3 regions of the Pseudomonas sp. GW821-FHT07G10 genome follow, and region 1 is predicted to be linked to each of the others. Evidence: predicted binding sites of a transcription regulator. Region 1 holds the regulator's gene; each other region holds the start of a gene.
The links. Region 1 encodes FliA, which starts transcription of late flagellar genes. Its sites were predicted from a motif close to CTAAAGTTTNNNNNNNNNNNGCCGNTAA; they were not measured.
Positions count from the first base shown of each region.

Region 2: a site for FliA is predicted at 3,876-3,903, ahead of AC07O1_RS10535 (flagellar protein MotY). Genes of this name have one in related genera too.
Region 3: a site for FliA is predicted at 2,159-2,186, ahead of flgM (flagellar biosynthesis anti-sigma factor FlgM). Genes of this name have one in related genera too.

Region 1 is NZ_JBWKQB010000012.1:93,851-100,057, reverse strand. Features, by position in the region: gene AC07O1_RS15440 (chemotaxis protein CheA) at 1-1,509, opposite strand, end outside; gene AC07O1_RS15435 (protein phosphatase CheZ) at 1,537-2,325, opposite strand; gene AC07O1_RS15430 (chemotaxis response regulator CheY) at 2,356-2,727, opposite strand; gene fliA (RNA polymerase sigma factor FliA) at 2,894-3,634, opposite strand; gene fleN (flagellar synthesis regulator FleN) at 3,631-4,461, opposite strand; gene flhF (flagellar biosynthesis GTPase FlhF) at 4,581-5,900, opposite strand; gene flhA (flagellar biosynthesis protein FlhA) at 5,912-6,207, opposite strand, start outside.
Region 2 is NZ_JBWKQB010000006.1:106,125-112,331, forward strand. Features, by position in the region: gene AC07O1_RS10520 (response regulator) at 1-22, opposite strand, end outside; partial or broken gene AC07O1_RS10525 (hypothetical protein) at 829-1,101, shown strand; gene AC07O1_RS10530 (argininosuccinate synthase) at 1,543-2,760, opposite strand; gene AC07O1_RS10535 (flagellar protein MotY) at 2,890-3,798, opposite strand; gene pyrC (dihydroorotase) at 3,969-5,015, shown strand; gene rnt (ribonuclease T) at 5,012-5,689, shown strand; gene AC07O1_RS10550 (peroxiredoxin) at 5,764-6,207, opposite strand, start outside.
Region 3 is NZ_JBWKQB010000005.1:204,273-210,479, forward strand. Features, by position in the region: gene cheR (protein-glutamate O-methyltransferase CheR) at 1-255, opposite strand, end outside; gene AC07O1_RS09870 (chemotaxis protein CheV) at 300-1,232, opposite strand; gene flgA (flagellar basal body P-ring formation chaperone FlgA) at 1,311-2,072, shown strand; gene flgM (flagellar biosynthesis anti-sigma factor FlgM) at 2,223-2,549, shown strand; gene AC07O1_RS09885 (flagella synthesis protein FlgN) at 2,598-3,065, shown strand; gene AC07O1_RS09890 (flagellar brake protein) at 3,157-3,903, shown strand; gene AC07O1_RS09895 (MFS transporter) at 3,959-5,317, opposite strand; gene AC07O1_RS09900 (glutamine synthetase family protein) at 5,389-6,207, opposite strand, start outside.

The DNA.
Region 1 (6,207 bases):
GTCGCCTTCTTGCTCGGCCGCCAGAATCACCTTGCCACCACGGGCCTTGCCCGATGCTTCGCGTTCTTCCGGGGACTCGATACCGTGGTCGACCGCGTTGCGCACCAAGTGGACCAGCGGGTCGGCCAGGGCCTCGACGAGGTTCTTGTCGAGGTCGGTTTCTTCGCCGACCAGTTCCAGATTGATCTCTTTCTTCAACTGGCGAGCCAGATCGCGTACCAGTCGCGGGAAGCGACCGAAGACTTTCTTGATCGGCTGCATCCGGGTTTTCATCACCGCGGTTTGCAGATCGGCCGTCACCACGTCGAGGTTCGACACGGCTTTGGACATGGCTTCATCGCCGCTATTGAGGCCCAGACGGACCAAGCGGTTACGGACCAGCACCAATTCGCCGACCATGTTCATGATCTCGTCCAGCCGCGCGGTATCGACCCGCACGGTGGTCTCGGCTTCACTGGCCGGTTTTTCCGATGACGCAGCCGCAGGCGCTCTGGCCGCAGCCGGTGCAGGAGCCGCCGGTTCTGGCGCTTGGGCCCTGGCTTCAGGTGCTTTTGTGACCAGCTGTGCAACCGCTTTGGCAACAGGCGCCGCCACTACCGCAGTCGCAGCAGCAGGTACTTCAGTGAACTTGCCTTTGCCGTGCAACTCGTCAAGCAACGACTCGAACTCATGATCGGAAATCAGATCACTGCCAGCCGCCAGAGCACTTGGCAGGGCAGCAGCTGGCACCGAAGCGATCGCCGCATCCAGTGCATCTACCGCGAATGTACCTTTGCCGTGCAACTGATCGAGCAATGCTTCGAATTCGTCGTCGGTAATCTCGTTGCTGGCCGCTTCGCCCTTTGGCGCAGCAGGCTCAGCTTGTGCCGTGACGGCGTCAACGGCGAACTGGCCCTTGCCGTGCAACTGATCGAGCAACGACTCGAACTCGGCATCGGTGATTTCATCGCTGCCTGGAGCCGCTGGAGCCAGCTGAACCACTGCAGGCGTTTCTGCCTGGGCTTTGACCGCGTTGAGCGAATCGAGCAGCTGTTCGAACTCATTGTCGGTGATGTCGCCCGATTCGCTCTCGACGACAGGTTCAGCGCTCACTTCAACCGCCGGTGCAACATCGGCAGCGGCAGGCTCGGCCAGCCGCGCCAACGCTGCCAATAATTCAGGTGTTGCAGCGGTGATCGCGGTGCGCTCGCGGACTTCGGTGAACATACCGTTCACGGCATCCAGCGCTTCCAGAACCACGTCCATCAATTCCGAGTCAACCCGACGCTCACCCTTGCGCAGGATGTCGAAGACGTTCTCGGCGATGTGACAGCACTCCACCAGCTCGTTGAGCTGGAGGAAGCCGGCGCCCCCTTTTACAGTGTGAAAACCGCGAAAAATTGCGTTGAGCAAGTCCGCATCATCTGGTCGGCTTTCAAGCTCAACCAGTTGTTCGGACAGTTGCTCAAGAATCTCGCCGGCCTCAACCAGGAAATCCTGAAGGATCTCTTCATCGGCGCCGAAGCTCATGTGTATGGGTGCTCCTGATAAGTCGGCCTAAAATCCAAGGCTGGAAAGCAAATCGTCTACATCGTCCTGACCGGACATAACGTCTTCACGTTTATCGGCATGAATCTGCGGACCTTCACCCTGAGACAGATGTTTTTCCGGATCTTTTTCCGCGAGGATCGATTCGCGGTCATGTTCAATGCCCGCAAACCGGTCGACGTGACTGGCCATCAACACGAGTTTGAGCAGATTGCTTTCGACTTCCGTGACCAATTGGGTCACGCGCTTGATCACCTGGCCTGTGAGGTCCTGGTAATCCTGAGCCAGCAGGATGTCGTTGAGATTGCTCGACACGACACGAGTCTGTTGCTCGCTACGCGTCAGGAAACCGTCTACCCGCCGGGCCAGTTCACGGAACTCCTCGGCACCGACTTCACGACGCATGAACCGCCCCCAGTCCACGCTCAAGGCCTGAGCCTCGGTGCTCAGGCCATTGACCAACGGGGTGCTGTTCTCGACCAGGTCCATGGTGCGGTTGGCCGCAGCCTCGGTCAGCCTGACCACATAGGACAGGCGCTCAGTGGCATCCGTGATCTGTGAAACCTCCTCGGCTTGCGGCATGTGCGGGTCAATATGAAAATTGACAATTGCGCTATGCAGCTCGCGGGTGAGCTTGCCTACCTCTTGGTACAGGCCGCGATCACGGGTCTGGTTGAGCTCATGGATCAGTTGCACCGCGTCGCCGAATTTACCTTTTTCAAGGCTTTCGACCAGTTCGCTGGCATGTTTTTTCAGGGTCGATTCAAAATCGCCCAGTGAAGATTCGTTATGCTCCATAGCTCTCCCGTGGCGGACTGGCTCCGCATATCAACCGATGCGTTCGAAGATTTTTTCGATCTTCTCTTTCAGCGCCTGAGCCGTGAATGGTTTGACCACATAGCCGTTCACACCGGCCTGAGCGGCTTCGATGATTTGCTCGCGCTTGGCTTCGGCCGTCACCATCAACACCGGCAGGTGCTTGAGCTTTTCATCGGCACGCACGTGGCGCAGCAAGTCGATACCGGTCATGCCGGGCATGTTCCAGTCCGTTACCAGAAAGTCGATGCTCCCGCTGTTGAGGACCGGAATCGCGGTAGTACCATCATCCGCCTCGACCGTGTTGGTGAACCCAAGGTCACGCAACAGGTTTTTTATGATCCGCCGCATCGTTGAGAAGTCATCAACGATGAGGATTTTCATGTTCTTGTCCAATTCGACCTCCAAGCAGTCTTAAAACGCGCCCAGCACCTGAACGCGCCATTCAATCAATTCGGCGTAACACTCAACGGTTGCATGGAGCACAACGGGCCGTGACCAGTGCGGCTACGCCATACCAGCCTCGTTCGCAGTGTCCCCACACTGCCTGTCAGCGCGCTCGCCACTCCCCCAAACGCCCCCGTAAACGGGCCGCGCACTGGCTGTGTAACTGGCTGACCCGCGATTCGCTGACTCCCAGGACCTCACCGATTTCCTTGAGGTTCAGCTCTTCGTCGTAGTACAGCGCCAACACCAGTCGCTCACGCTCCGGCAAATTGGCAATCGCGTCCGCCAACGCAGCCTGGAAGCGTTCATCTTCCAGATCACGCGACGGCTCGAGATGAGCACTCGCGCCATCCTCGTGCAGCCCTTCATGCTCGCCGTCCTGCAACAGATCGTCGAAGCTGAACAACCGACTACCCAAGGTGTCGTTCAAAATCCCGTAATAATCATCGAGACTCAATTGGAGTTCGGCCGCAACCTCGTGATCTTTAGCGTCACGTCCGGTTTTAGCTTCAATTGAGCGGATTGCGTCACTGACCATCCGGGTATTGCGGTGTACCGAACGTGGAGCCCAGTCACCTTTACGCACTTCATCGAGCATCGCGCCACGAATGCGGATCCCCGCATAAGTCTCGAAACTCGCGCCCTTGCTGGCGTCGTATTTGGTCGACACTTCCAGCAAGCCGATCATCCCGGCCTGGATCAGATCCTCGACCTGAACACTGGCTGGCAGGCGTGCCAGCAAGTGATAGGCAATACGCTTGACCAGTGGCGCATAGCGCTCGATCAGCTCGTACTGGCTATCACGTGCCGACGCCTTGTAGAGGTTGTACCCGCTGGCGCTCATAGCACCGGCCCTGCCGTTTGATGCACCAGCCGCTCGACGAAAAATTCCAGATGCCCGCGTGGATTGGCAGGCAGCGGCCAGGTATCGACCTTCTGAGCAATGGCTTTGAACGCCAGCGCGCACTTCGAACGAGGGAAGGCCTCATAGACCGCACGCTGCTTTTGCACAGCCTTGCGCACACACTCGTCGTAGGGAACCGCACCGACGTACTGCAAGGCCACGTCCAGGAAGCGATCCGTGACCTTGGTCAACTTGGCGAACAGATTGCGACCTTCCTGCGGGCTCTGCGCCATGTTGGCGAGCACACGGAAGCGGTTCATGCCATGGTCACGATTGAGCAATTTGATCAGGGCATAGGCATCGGTGATCGAGGTCGGCTCGTCGCAGACCACCAGCAGCACTTCCTGGGCCGCGCGAACAAAACTGACAACCGAATCACCAATACCGGCGGCGGTGTCGATCACCAGCACGTCGAGGTTGTCGCCGATATCGCTAAAGGCCTGGATCAGGCCGGCATGTTGGGCCGGGCTCAGATGCACCATGCTCTGCGTACCGGATGCTGCCGGGACGATGCGAATGCCGCCTGGCCCCTGAAGCAGTACATCGCGCAACTCACAACGCCCCTCGACCACATCGGCCAGAGTGCGTTTGGGTGTCAGTCCCAACAGAACGTCGACGTTCGCCAGCCCCAGATCGGCATCCAGCAGCATGACGCGCCGGCCTAGCTCAGCTAGAGCCAGGGACAAGTTCACTGACACGTTAGTCTTCCCGACGCCACCTTTGCCGCCGGTCACCGCAATCACCTGTACGGGATGCATGCTGCCCATGTTCTTTCTATACCTTGTCTTACTTAGACGGAGGCCACATAACTGGCTGCGCGTTCACCACTGAAACAATGCATGGCAGACCATCGATGTAGATTCACTGCAATCTATTCGTTATTACCTTAGCCGACCCGCTTGGTCGGGCTGTGGTAGAGGTCAGCGAACATATCAGCCATGGCTTCTTCGCTGGGTTCTTCCTGCATCTGCACACTCACGGCGCGACTGACCAATTGATGGCGGCGTGGTAAATGCAGATCATCCGGAATCCGCGGCCCATCGGTCAGATAAGCAACGGGTAACTCGTGACTGATCGCCAGACTCAACACTTCGCCCAGGCTTGCCGTTTCATCCAGTTTAGTCAGGATGCACCCTGCCAGCCCGCAGCGTTTGTAACTGTGATAAGCGGCGGTTAGTACCTGTTTCTGGCTGGTTGTTGCCAACACCAGATAATTCTTTGACTTGATCCCGCGACCGGCCAGGCTTTCCAGCTGCATGCGCAACGCCGGGTCGCTGGCCTGAAGGCCGGCGGTATCGATCAACACGACGCGCTTGCGCAACAGCGGATCGAGCGCCTGCGCCAGGGACTGGCCCGGGTCGACGTGGGTCACGGAGACATTGAGGATACGCCCCAGGGTCTTGAGCTGTTCCTGGGCCCCGATACGGTAGCTGTCCATGCTCACCAGCGCGATGTTCTGCGCGCCGTACTTGAGCACATAACGCGCCGCCAGCTTGGCCAGCGTGGTGGTCTTGCCCATGCCGGCAGGGCCGACCATGGCAATCACCCCGCCCTCTTCCAGCGGCTCGATCTCGGGGGTCGCGATCATCCGCGCCAGGTGCGCCAACAGCATGCGCCAGGCCTGACGTGGCTCTTCAATTTCGGTAATCAGTGCCAGCAGGTCGCGCGACAGCGGACCGGACAAACCGATACGTTGCAGGCGACGCCATAGATTGGCCTGCTGTGGCCGGCTGCCTTGCAACTGGTTCCAGGCCAGCGAGCCCAACTGCACTTCCAGCAGCTCACGCAGACCGCTGAGCTCGAATCGCATCGAGTCAAACACGCGCTGATCCACGGAAGGCGAAGCAGCGGGTGCCGGTGCTGGACGACGGGGCTCAGCGAAGGTCGGCTCGATCAACGGTTCGGCGGCGGTCAGCGGCAAACCGGCGAACAACTGACGATTGGTGGTTGAATCGCCGTCACCGCGCAGGCTCAGTTCAGCCTGAGCCGTGACGATTCGCGACTGGGTTTTACGCAACTCGTCTTCGAGCTCGATGTTCGGTACACGAGGCGCCAGCGCGGACAGTTTGTAATCCAGGGCTGCAGTCAGCTCGACACCACCGGCGATCCGGCGATTGCCGATAATGGCGGCGTCAGCGCCCAGCTCATCGCGAACCAGTTTCATGGCCTGACGCATATCGGCGGCGAAAAAACGCTTAACTTGCATAAACCACTACCTCAGCCGTTGGGCCCTACTGTCGCAACGATGGTCACTTGCTTGTTGTCAGGAATTTCCTGATACGCCAACACGTGCAAACCCGGGACTGCGAGACGTCCGAACCGCGAGAGCATCGCGCGCACCGGACCTGCTACCAACAGAATCACCGGTTGACCTTGCATTTCCTGACGTTGCGCCGCTTCGATCAACGAGCGCTGCAACTTCTCAGCCATGCTTGGCTCCAGCAGAACGCCCTCTTCCTGACCTTGTCCTGCCTTCTGCAGACTATTGAGCAATATCTGTTCCAACCTTGGTT
Region 2 (6,207 bases), on a different contig from region 1:
CCACGATCAGCACTTTATTCATGGGCAAGTCCAATTTTCGTTGTTCGATTTTTTAGAGTCTGCACAATAGCCTAGTCATTTCCCCCTTGGCATCGTGCCCCCCCCCGGTCACCTGCACCCAGAGACCATACCTACAAACAACACGGATTTACCCTACAAAAAAACACCGAAAAGGATGTGTCTTAAAATTTAATCAGCCTGCTACCCACCTTGGTTTGACGATCTTTTTTGTATCACATGACGTCCACAATGGAAGCTCGTCGAATCATTCAGGCTGAATTGTCGTTAGTTATTTTGTGGCAGATTATTATTGAATGACACTCAGCCACCTGCACTTCAGTGCAACCACGGGTATTTAGCAATGGAAAGAAACAATTCACTCCAGGCAACAATCCGCCGTTTCAAGCATCTCACCACTCAAGGTAATACACAGCATCAACTTTCCAATACAAGACGGACTAGCTGCATGGGCACTGCACAACCCACAGGATACTCCCTGTACTGAACTGACCTGCCAGACGCCTACTTGCATCTATTACGTCTGCTCTGCCCGTTGTCAAACCGGGTCTGAAATCATTACAAGCAGCAATAAAAACCCAACAGAAAAACAAACCACCAACCTGCACAACGCCCATACTTATCGTGAGCATCGATAATGAGCAAACCGTACCGACTTCAACGCTTGAAGGGAATCCCCTATTTATACGCAACCCCCAAAGTAACGTCGAGCTGGATGGCAGCCGCATTTAATCAAGCCATCTAGCTGCTTGCGTCTCCACCAACGTGAAACCAAGGATATAAAAAACAACACTATCAAGTGAGATAAAAATGAATAGACACCGAAAGAAAACAACCAACCCAATGACCATCATTGCGATCTTCGCAGCGCTAACAGAAGCTTCGGCAGCCGTATCATTTCCATTTCTTGACTACGAGGAACGTCAAGTCTATGTCTGGTTCCTGATTACTTTCCCCTATGCCCTGATACTGCTTTTCTTTGCCACGCTGAATTTCAACTACAAATCACTGTACGCGCCTTCCGATTTCGAGAAAGGAAAGCACTTCATCAAAATCATCGACGATGCAGCTCGTCCGGAAAGAGTGAAAACCACCCCTCCAGGCCCTGAGTTACTTAAACAGAAAAATCACACCGCCGACAAGGAGAAAGACTTTCGCCCACCGGCATAGATGCCTGGATGCTTGCCACAGAGCCACATATTCCAACAGCAGGAGTCGCGCTACTCATCACGCCATGGACAAGCAGCACTTGTGCATATCAATTTATTCGCACATCACACGCTTCATTTGCCCTTGGCACTGCACCGCTGGCACACCGTTGATACCCGGCAGATCAACGCAACAAAAGCAGAATCAAGACAGGGTAGAACAACCCGAATTCTGCGTGAGGCAGGATAAAAACAACGCCACATCAAGCGTCATTCAAGCGTTCACACCGAACAAGGCAGCCTGAACTAAACATAACATGCAAAAAAAATGGCCCTGCGTGCAGCAGGGCCATTTTCTTGAGTCGCATTCAGGCAATCAGAACAATTTCCGACCTTTGTTTGCGGCAATACGCATGCGCAATGCATTGAGCTTGATGAAGCCAGCAGCATCCGCTTGATTGTAAGCGCCGCCATCCTCTTCAAAAGTCGCAATATTGGCATCGAACAACGATTCATCGGACTTACGGCCGGTGACAATGACGTTGCCTTTGTACAGTTTCAGACGAACCACGCCATTCACATGCGCCTGAGAGGCATCGATCATCTGTTGCAGCATCAGACGCTCAGGGCTCCACCAGTAACCGGTGTAGATCAGGCTGGCGTATTTAGGCATCAACTCATCTTTAAGGTGAGCGACTTCGCGATCCAGGGTGATCGACTCGATTGCACGGTGAGCACGCAGCATGATGGTGCCACCAGGTGTCTCGTAGCACCCGCGGGACTTCATACCGACATAACGGTTCTCGACGATATCCAGACGGCCGATGCCGTTTTCGCCGCCAATACGGTTCAGCGTGGCCAGGACGGTGGCCGGAGTCATTTCAACGCCGTCCAGAGCGACGATATCGCCATTGCGATAGGTCAACTCAAGATAGGTTGCAACGTTCGGAGCGTCTTCTGGCGACTTGGTCCAGCGCCACATATCTTCTTCGTGCTCGGTCCAGGTGTCTTCCAGCACGCCACCTTCATAGGAGATGTGCAGCAGGTTGGCATCCATCGAGTACGGGGATTTTTTCTTGCCGTGGCGTTCGATAGGGATGTTGTGCTTTTCAGCGTAATCCATCAGCTTTTCACGGGAGAGCAGATCCCATTCACGCCATGGAGCAATGACTTTGACGCCAGGCTTCAACGCATAGGCGCCCAGTTCAAAACGAACCTGGTCATTACCTTTGCCGGTTGCACCATGGGAAATGGCGTCGGCACCGGTTTCGTTGGCAATTTCAATCAAGCGCTTGGCGATCAACGGACGAGCGATGGAGGTACCCAGCAGGTACTCGCCCTCGTAAACGGTGTTGGCGCGGAACATAGGGAAAACGAAATCGCGGACGAACTCTTCGCGCAGATCGTCGATGTAGATCTCTTTCACGCCCATGGCTTGTGCCTTGGCGCGTGCAGGTTCGACCTCTTCGCCCTGACCCAGGTCAGCGGTGAAGGTCACCACTTCACAGTTATAAGTATCCTGCAGCCACTTGAGGATCACCGAAGTGTCCAGGCCGCCGGAATACGCCAGAACGACCTTGTTTACGTCCGCCATGCCATTACTCCACCGGGTTGTACGGAAAGCTTTCTAGTCTACCGCTCAAACCGGATAATTTACAGAGGCGCGACAGCTTATGACGATGAAGCGACAGATTATGTCGAGCGAGCGACGATTACAGCGGTTTCAGGACGTCGCCGCGGTATTGCCCGTGGAGCTGATCTGGGGGGCCGGCTTTTCGGCAGGTGCAACACGCTCAAGCTGAACATTGACCCGGCGATTCCTGGCCCGATTGGCGGGATTGGTATTGGGCGCCAGAGGATAACTCTCGCCGTGAAATCGCATGCTGATCTGCGACTCCTGGATGCCGTTGGCCTTGAAAAAGTCCATCACCGCCAAGGCTCTGCGCCGCGACAGATCGCGATTGGTCAGACGATTGCCGCTGTTGTCCGAGTGACCGTCCAGTTCGATGTGATTGACGGTTGGATCAGCCTTGAGGAACTCCAGCACCACCTGCAATCTGGCCTTGGCCTGCGCATCCAGGTCGATGCCACCGCCTGGAAAGCCGACCTCGGCATGCTTCACTTGTTCGAAGTTCATCGGCAACAGCTTGGCTGTGCACGCTTGATAGTCGCTGTAGGCCTTGTTGAATTTGACCGGCAACAAACGAACTTCGGAAACACGACCCTCACGGGAATAATGGCGAACCACCGGGCTACGACCATCCATCAGGCCACTGAACAATCGACCGGCCTGCGCCTGTGAGCTGTTAAACAGTACATCGCCGCTGCCGGCTCTCACCGAACCCAGATTGATGTCGCCGCGCCCCGGCTGCCAGGGCGCAGCCGCCGCCAACAAGGTCGCCGAGCCGCCACCGAGCATCGAGTTGTAGGCCTTGAGGCGGAACGTCGCCTGTTCGCCTGCACGCCGAACAAACTCACCCGAGCCAAAATCGGTAATGGGTTGGGTCAGACGGCACTCGAACTTGTCGCCTTCGACCTTCCACTCGATGCTCTCCAGACGCGTCTGGAAAGTCAGAGCCATCGCCGGCAGGCTGACAAACACACTGAGCAAGGCTAAATAACGCTGGCGCACGGGAGGCTCCACTGGCTTCTACACAAAAGACCGACACACGTTTACGGCATATCACTTGTTTACAGCACACCTATGGGATATCGGAAGCTTGCTGCAAAACTTGATAGCGAGTGCCTGAGAGAGTCTTTTCCGGTAGCATTCCCTTCAGTTTGACCCGCCTGGAATCCCCAATGTCCGACCGCCTGACCCTGCTGCGTCCCGACGACTGGCATATACATCTTCGCGATGGTGCTGTGCTAGCCAATACTGTTGCGGATGTCGCGCGCACCTTTGGTCGCGCCATCATCATGCCCAACCTGGTACCACCGGTGCGCAACGCCGCGCAAGCCGATGCCTATCGCCAGCGCATTCTCGCTGCGCGCCCGGCCGGCAGCCGTTTCGAACCGTTGATGGTGCTCTACCTGACCGATCGTACCGAGCCTCAAGAGATTCGCGAGGCCAAGGCCAGTGGTTTCGTCCACGCCGCCAAGCTCTATCCGGCCGGTGCGACCACCAACTCGGACTCTGGTGTCACCAGCATCGACAAGATCTTTCCCGCATTGGAGGCCATGGCCGAAGTCGGGATGCCGTTGCTGATTCACGGTGAAGTCACTCGCGGCGACGTCGATGTCTTCGACCGTGAAAAGCTGTTCATCGACGAACACCTGCGTCGGGTCGTGGAACGCTTCCCGACACTCAAAGTGGTGTTCGAACACATCACCACCCGCGAGGCCGTCCAGTTCGTCAGTGAGACGGACGCCAATGTGGGCGCAACCATCACCGCCCATCACCTGCTGTACAACCGCAACCACATGCTGGTTGGCGGGATTCGCCCGCACTTCTATTGCTTGCCGATCCTCAAACGCAATATCCACCAGGAAGCACTGCTCGACGCCGCCACCAGTGGCAGCGAGAAGTTCTTCCTCGGCACCGATTCGGCACCGCACGCTCAACACGCCAAAGAAGCCGCGTGTGGTTGTGCCGGTTGCTACACCGCTTATGCTGCGATCGAGATGTACGCCGAAGCCTTCGAACAGCGCAATGCGCTGGACAAGCTCGAAGGCTTCGCCAGTTTGCACGGCCCGCGCTTCTATGGCCTGCCCGCAAACACCGACCGCATCACCCTGGTTCGCGAAGAGTGGACCGCCCCTACCAGCCTGCCGTTTGGCGAGCTGTCTGTAATCCCGCTGCGCGCCGGTGAAAAACTGCGCTGGCGTCTGCTGGAGAAACACTCGTGAGTGAAGACCATTTCGACGACGACCAAGACGGCCATAACGGTGGCGGCGGTTCGCGCCATCCGATGGCGGCCAGGTTTCGTGGCTACCTGCCGGTAGTCGTCGATGTTGAAACCGGTGGTTTCAACTCTGCCACCGATGCATTGCTGGAAATCGCAGCAGTCACCATCGGCATGGACGAAAAAGGTTTCGTGTTCCCCGAACACACCTATTTTTTCCGGGTCGAGCCTTTCGAAGGCGCGAACATCGAAGCAGCGGCTCTGGAGTTCACCGGGATCAAGCTCGATCACCCGCTGCGCATGGCGGTCAGCGAAGAAACGGCCCTGACCGATATCTTCCGCGGTGTACGCAAGGCCCTGAAGGCCAATGGCTGCAAACGTGCGATTCTGGTGGGGCATAACAGCAGCTTCGATCTGGCCTTCCTCAACGCCGCTGTCGCGCGTCTGGACATGAAACGCAACCCTTTTCACCCGTTCTCCAGCTTCGACACTGCAACGCTGGCCGGTCTGGCGTATGGTCAAACCGTGCTGGCGAAGGCCTGTCAGACTGCCGATATCGACTTCGACGGTCGCGAGGCCCACTCGGCGCGCTACGATACCGAGAAGACTGCCGAGCTGTTCTGCGGCATCGTCAACCGCTGGAAACAAATGGGTGGCTGGGAAGACTTCAACGACTGATCACGTCGCCTGAAGAAATCACGCCCATAAAAAAACCGGCCTCTCAGCCGGTTTTTTTATGCGTGACGCGCAGCTTACAGCTTGCCGGCGTTCTCGCTCAGGTAAGCAGCAACGCCTTCTGGCGAAGCGGTCATACCTTTGTCGCCTTTTTTCCAGTTAGCCGGGCAAACTTCGCCGTGCTCTTCGTGGAATTGCAGGGCATCGACCAGACGCAGCAGTTCGTCCATGTTACGGCCCAGTGGCAGGTCGTTGACGATTTGCGAACGGACAACACCTTTGTCGTCGATCAGGAATGCGCCACGGAAGGCCACGCCGCCTTCGGACTCAACGTCGTAGGCCTTGCAGATTTCGTGTTTCATGTCGGCAGCCATGGTGTATTGAACCTGACCGATGCCGCCGGCATTGATCGGGGTGTTGCGCCAGGCGTTGTGGGTGAAGTGGGAGTCGATGGAAACAGCGACTACTTCAACGTTGCGCGCCTTGAATTCAGGAATGCGGTGGTCCAGAGCAATCAGCTC
Region 3 (6,207 bases), on a different contig from region 1:
TTCAAACGGATAGGTGTCACGAAACCACAGGGTTTCGTTGGTAGTCATGGCATCCACCACCATCTCGCGCAACCCGCTGCGCGGCTGGGTCTGAATGCGCTGAACCAGCTCACCCAACGATTTGATGCCCTGCTGCTCCATGAGTTTATTGAGACGGCTCGACACCAGATACTGCTTGTTTTCACCGAGCAAAATGCCACAGGCTTTTTCCAGGAAGACCCGGAACTGTTCGAAATCCAAATTACCCGTAGACAATGATGCCGCCTCTTAAATCGTGTTGACCGCCAAGGGCAAACGCCCTAGCTGTTATCTGCTGCTTTGATCCGGTCGATTACCCGGGATGCCAGGTCATCAGGACGGAATTTGGCAAGGAAGTCATCGGCACCGACCTTCTTCACCATTGCCTGATTGAATACACCTGACAACGAAGTATGCAGGATGATATGTAGCTTTTGCATGCGTGGATCGCTGCGGATCTCGGCCGTGAGCGTGTAGCCGTCCATTTCGGGCATCTCGATGTCGGAAATCATCATCAAGAACTCTTCTTCCGGCTTCTTGCCCTCCTCGACCAGCTTGCGCAGGTAATCCAGCGCCTGTCGGCCGTCGTTCAATGCCACTACATCGACCCCGACGGTCTGCAGACAACGCGTGACCTGCTTGCGCGCTACCGACGAATCGTCGACCGTCAGCACCCGCAGGGAAACGGCCTTGCGCTGCGTTTCAACGTCCACCACACCCGCCGAAATGGATTCCGATGCCGGCGCCACTTCAGCCAGGACCTTCTCGACATCGATGATTTCGACTAACTGATTGTCGACCCGGGTCACTGCCGTCAAATAATGATCGCGCCCGGTGCCCTTGGGTGGCGGATGGATCTCCTCCCAGTTCATGTTGACGATGCGCTCGACCGACCTGACCAAAAAACCCTGGGTCTTGGTGTTGTACTCCGTAATGATTACGAAGGGATTGCTTTGATCCTGCAAACCGCCAGAACCGGTCGCCATTGCCAGATCAAGAATCGGAATGGTCGCCCCCCGAATATTTGCGACACCGCACACGACAGGACTGGATTTAGGCAGCAGGGTCAGTTTGGGGCATTGCAGCACCTCCCGAACCTTGAACACGTTGATCCCATACAGCTGCTGGCCGTCAAGACGGAACAACAACAGCTCAAGGCGATTCTGCCCTACCAATTGTGTGCGCTGGTTCACCGAATCCATTACACCAGCCATGCCCAGACTCCTACACCAACGCTTAAGATCCGATGCACATTCATCACTAAACGGCACGGGGCTTGCTTTTTAACTGCCATGAACGCAAAAACGACATTTTTCCGACACCTGACATCAACGTACCGCAAATTGCTTTGCGCGTTGTCAGCGTTGTGCTTTTTCACCGCTGGCAGCCCTGCCGTTGCTGACTCGGTTACCTTGCCTGATCTGCTTATCGGCGTCACTCAAGGCTTTCTTGAATTCACCGTAGAAGATTATCTGGCAACCAGCCACACCGAAGGACGCTACGAAATTCAGGTCAATCAACTCGACCCTCGCTTGCGCATGCCGTTATGCGACAAGGAATTGACAGCGACGCTGGAAAGTCCGGCTCAGCCTTTGGGCCGCGTAATCGTAAAGGTGCGTTGCGATGGCGCCTCGCCCTGGACCGTCTTCGTTCCCGCTCAAGTGCGCCTGTTTCGAGAGGTCGTTACCACCACTCGCCCACTTAAACGCGCCGGCATCATCGAACCTGAGGACGTCATCCTGCGCGAGCGCGACATCAGCCTGATCAATCAGGGTTATCTGACGTCGGTCGATCAGGCCATCGGTCAGAAACTCGTCCGGCCAATGGTCAGCGATCAGGTCATTACCCTTGTCCACATGGAACAGGCGGAGGTCGTTCGCAAAGGCGATCAAGTGGTGATATCCGTTCGCAGCGGTACGCTCAATGTGCGAATGCCCGGCGAAGCGTTGTCCAACGGCGGTCTGAGCGAACAGATCAGGGTCAAGAATCTGAACTCTCAACGGGTAATCAAAGCGCGCGTGACCGCGCCGGGCCAGGTGGACGTCGCCATGTAGGGAACTGGCGCTGCACTCAGGCGTTCCCTAAACTGTGCCTCAAGCAAGGCAGGTGCCGACTCGCGCCGGCTCATCGAAAATTGAGCCTAAAGTTTTACCGGGTATGGCCGAAAACATGGCAAGCGTCCAAATACCCAGAGGTTTTCTATCATGGTCATCGATTTCAGCCGTTTAAACAGCTCCCCCTCACCCACAAGCAGTACGCGTACCAGCGGCAGCAAGGAAACCGGCGACGCCGGCAAATCCGCGCCGGTGATTACCCCGGCCGAACAGGCCAGTACCAGCCAAAGCGGGGAGTCGGTTCACCTCAGTAATGAGGCTCAACAGTTGCAGAAGGTCACTGACACGCTGCGCGATCAACCTGCTGTCGACAAAGCCCGCGTGGCCGAGTTGAAGCAAGCGATTGCCGATGGCAGCTATAAAGTCGACAGCAACCGTGTAGCCAGCAAACTGCTCAACTTCGAAGCCCAGCGCTAGCCAAAGGCCTGCGCCAGGCTTTTGGACGCTTAAAACCCAAGGCCAGCCATGCACGACACAAATTTACTGCAACTGATCACTGACGATTTTGCTCCAGCTCAACAGTTGCTGGAGTTGCTGCAAGCCGAGGCCCTCGCTTTGCACGGTCGCGACATGCCACTGCTCGAAGATATTCTCGCGCAGAAACAGGCGCTGATCATTTTGCTTGAACAGCATGGGCGTTTACGTAGCCAGATCCTCATCAGCCTGAACCTGCCGGCCAGTCGAAGCGGCCTGGAACGACTTGCAGAGCAATCGTCCATTGGCGATCAACTGCTGTCTCAGAGCGACGAACTCAATCAGCTTCTGGCCAACTGCCAGGCAGCCAACGAACTCAACGGTCGTTCGATCCAGATCCAGCAAGCCACCACCGCCAATCAGCTGAAGATCCTCACCGGTGGCGAACCTCCTGCGCTTTATGATGCCCGCGGATCAACCTCCAAGCTGGCGAAGCCCCGCCCACTCAGTCAGGCTTGAAATCAGAGATGAGCGCTCTATCAAGACGCGAAACATGCTGGCAAAATGCCGGCTCTTGCGTGTGTCGTATTTGTCTGGAGATTGATGAACCGTGTTCAATGCCTTAAACGCAGAAGATGCTCCGCAGCCACCAAAGGCGCTCACGACCCCTTTGGAAATTGCCGCCAATCTGCGGTTGCTGCAAGAGAGCCATGATCCACTGATCATCACTTTTCATGAGCGCACCCAGCGCTTTCAGAGCTATCTGGTCGAAGTCGATCGAGACAGCACCATGATCGCCCTGGACGAGATGATTCCTCGCGATGGCGAACGCTTTCTGCTCAATGGCGAAGCGTTTCGCGTCGAAGGTTTCCACGACGGCGTGCGGATTGCCTGGGAAAGCACCGGCACTCTGACGATCGACGAATCCAATGGCAGTCGCTGCTATCGCGGCACAATGCCTGATGAAGTGGTCTATCACCAACGTCGCAATGCGTTTCGTGCAGCGTTGAAACTGGCTCAACTGGTCAACATCGAACTCGGCGGCGAAAAGCTTAAAGCCCCGATCAAGGGTAAACTGCTGGATATCTCGGCTACCGGCTGCAAGTTGCGCTTTGAAGGCGACATCTCCGACCGCCTGCAACTGGGCGAGGTCTACGACCGATTCATCGCCGCCCTGCCCTTCGGCAAAATGACGGCGCCAGTCGAATTGCGTTATCTTCATCACGAAGAGCGGATCGACACCACCTTCGCCGGCGTACGCTTTCACAACATGAGCGGCCAGGTTCAACGCCAGGTCGAGCGTTTCGTCTATCAGCTTCAGCGCGAAGCACGCCGCTTCGATAAAGACGATTTCTGAGTCAACACCTCAATAAAAAACGGGCAGTCCCTTTCGGTGACTGCCCGTTTTTTTTCTAAGGCCTTACCTGAGTGAAGCTTTGCGCAGGCTCCGGATCTGGCTCCTCGGGCGTTACATCCACTTCGTGCTCCGGCTCAGGCTCCAGGTTTACGGCATTTTGCATCTGTTCGTGCACGACCTGCTCATCAACCCGCGGGTCAAGCGCTGCCACCAGAGGCGAGCTCGACATACTGTCTGGCATGGCGACGTGATGCAGAGGCGCATCATCGACCTGATGCAAGTTTGTCACCGCTTTAGGCCGAATGCGCCACACCAGCACCAGCGCGAAAAAGCTGAAGAACGCATAGAGCATCTGACTGCCAAACAGCTTCATCAGCACACCCGCAGCCAGCGGCCCGATGCTTGCGCCGACGCCGTACGTCACCAGCAACATTGCCGTTAGGGAAACCCTTCGGTCGCCTTCGACATGGTCATTGGAAAACGCCACCGCCAATGGATAAAGACAGAACTGCACCAATGAGCAAAGGAAGCCGGCGACAAACAACACTTCAAGTGGCACCTCGGGCATTATCGCCAGAGGCAACGCGGCCAGCGCCAGAGAAAACGCAAAGCAACGGATCAACAACGCCCGATCATAGCGATCCGACAACCAGCCCAGCGGCCACTGCACCACCAAACCCGCAAAAATGCAGCTACCCATGAACAGGCCGACCTGCTCCGTGGAAAGCCCCTGCTGAGAGGCATACAGCGGCGCCAGACCGTAGAACGAACCAACGATCAACCCCGCCCCCAGCACGGTACTCAACGATTGCGGCACGCGTTTCATAAAGAAACGCGGCTCCATCGGTGCCGGATGCAGGGGCGCCGGGTGAATGCGCCGGGTCATGGCGACGGGCACCAGGCACAAGGCAAAACACAGTGCGACCAGCATCAACAACTCCAGACCCAGCGCCGGGTGCATGACCAGAATCAGCTGACCCAGGACCAACCCGAGGTAGGAAGCAATCATGTAGCCACTGAATACCAGGCCACGCTGCCTGGCTTCAGCCTGCTCATTCAGCCAGCTCTCGATGACCATGTACTGGCACATCATGCCCAGGCCGACGATCATCCGCAGGAACAGCCAGGCTGGCAACCAATCCACCAGACCATGCCCCAGCACCGCCGCGCCGACGATGCCGGCGCAGGTCGCGTAAGCCCGGATATGCCCGACCCGGGCAATCAGCCGGTGACCAATTTTCCCGCCCAGCACCAGGCCGGAATAGTTGGCGGCCATCAACGCACCAACCCACAAACCGTCGACATGGTCGGCAGCCAGGCGCAATGCCAGGTAAGTACTGAGTAAGCCCGAGCCGATCAGCATCATCAGCGAGGCGAAATAAAGCGCTCGAAAGGATTTCCAGATTTGGCGCATCGGCGTTCCGAGCGGCTCCTTGAATTGTGCATCGGGCTACCAGAAACGATAGCCCGACGGCGACGGGTCGGTTATGCCTGGGCCGCTAAAACACGCCGCTCCCAGGGCGTTATTTCATCATGGAAACTGCTCAACTCCATGGTCTTCGAAGCAATGTAGCCTTCGATGAACTCCTTGCCGAACAGTTCCTTTGCCAATTGGCTACGCTTCAGACGCTCAAGTGCTGCATGCAAGGTACAAGGTAACGACAAACTTTCCGGCACTTCAAACTCCCCCTGGACAGCCGGGGTCGGCTCCAGCTCGTTTTCTATGCCGTGAAGCCCGGCAGCGAGACTCGCGGCAATCGCCAGGTACGGGTTGGCATCGGCGCCAGGCAAACGATTCTCGACCCGTCGCGCCACAGGCGAGCTTGCCGGAATCCGCAAACCCGCAGCCCGATTGTCGTGTGACCAACAGGCATTGTTCGGGGACGCGTAAGGATGGCACAAGCGTTGATAAGAGTTCACGTTCGGTGCAAAAAGCGCGGTGAAATCCGCCATGCCCGCTTGCTGACCACCGATAAAATGGCGGAAGGTCGCGGTCGGCTGGCCGGCATCGTCGTTGAACACGTTGCGCCCGGTACCCATCTCCACAATGCTTTGGTGAATATGCATCGAGCTTCCCGGCGTATGCGCCAACGGCTTGGCCATGCAGACCACCGTCAAGCCGTGCTTGAGTGCGACTTCCTTGAGTAAATGCTTGAACAGCAATGTCTGATCGGCCAGCAGCAACGGATCGCCGTGCAACAGATTGATCTCGAACTGGCTGATACCCATCTCGTGCATGAACGTATCGCGCGGCAAACCCAGCGCCGCCATGCATTCATACACTTCACTGAAGAACGGCCTCAA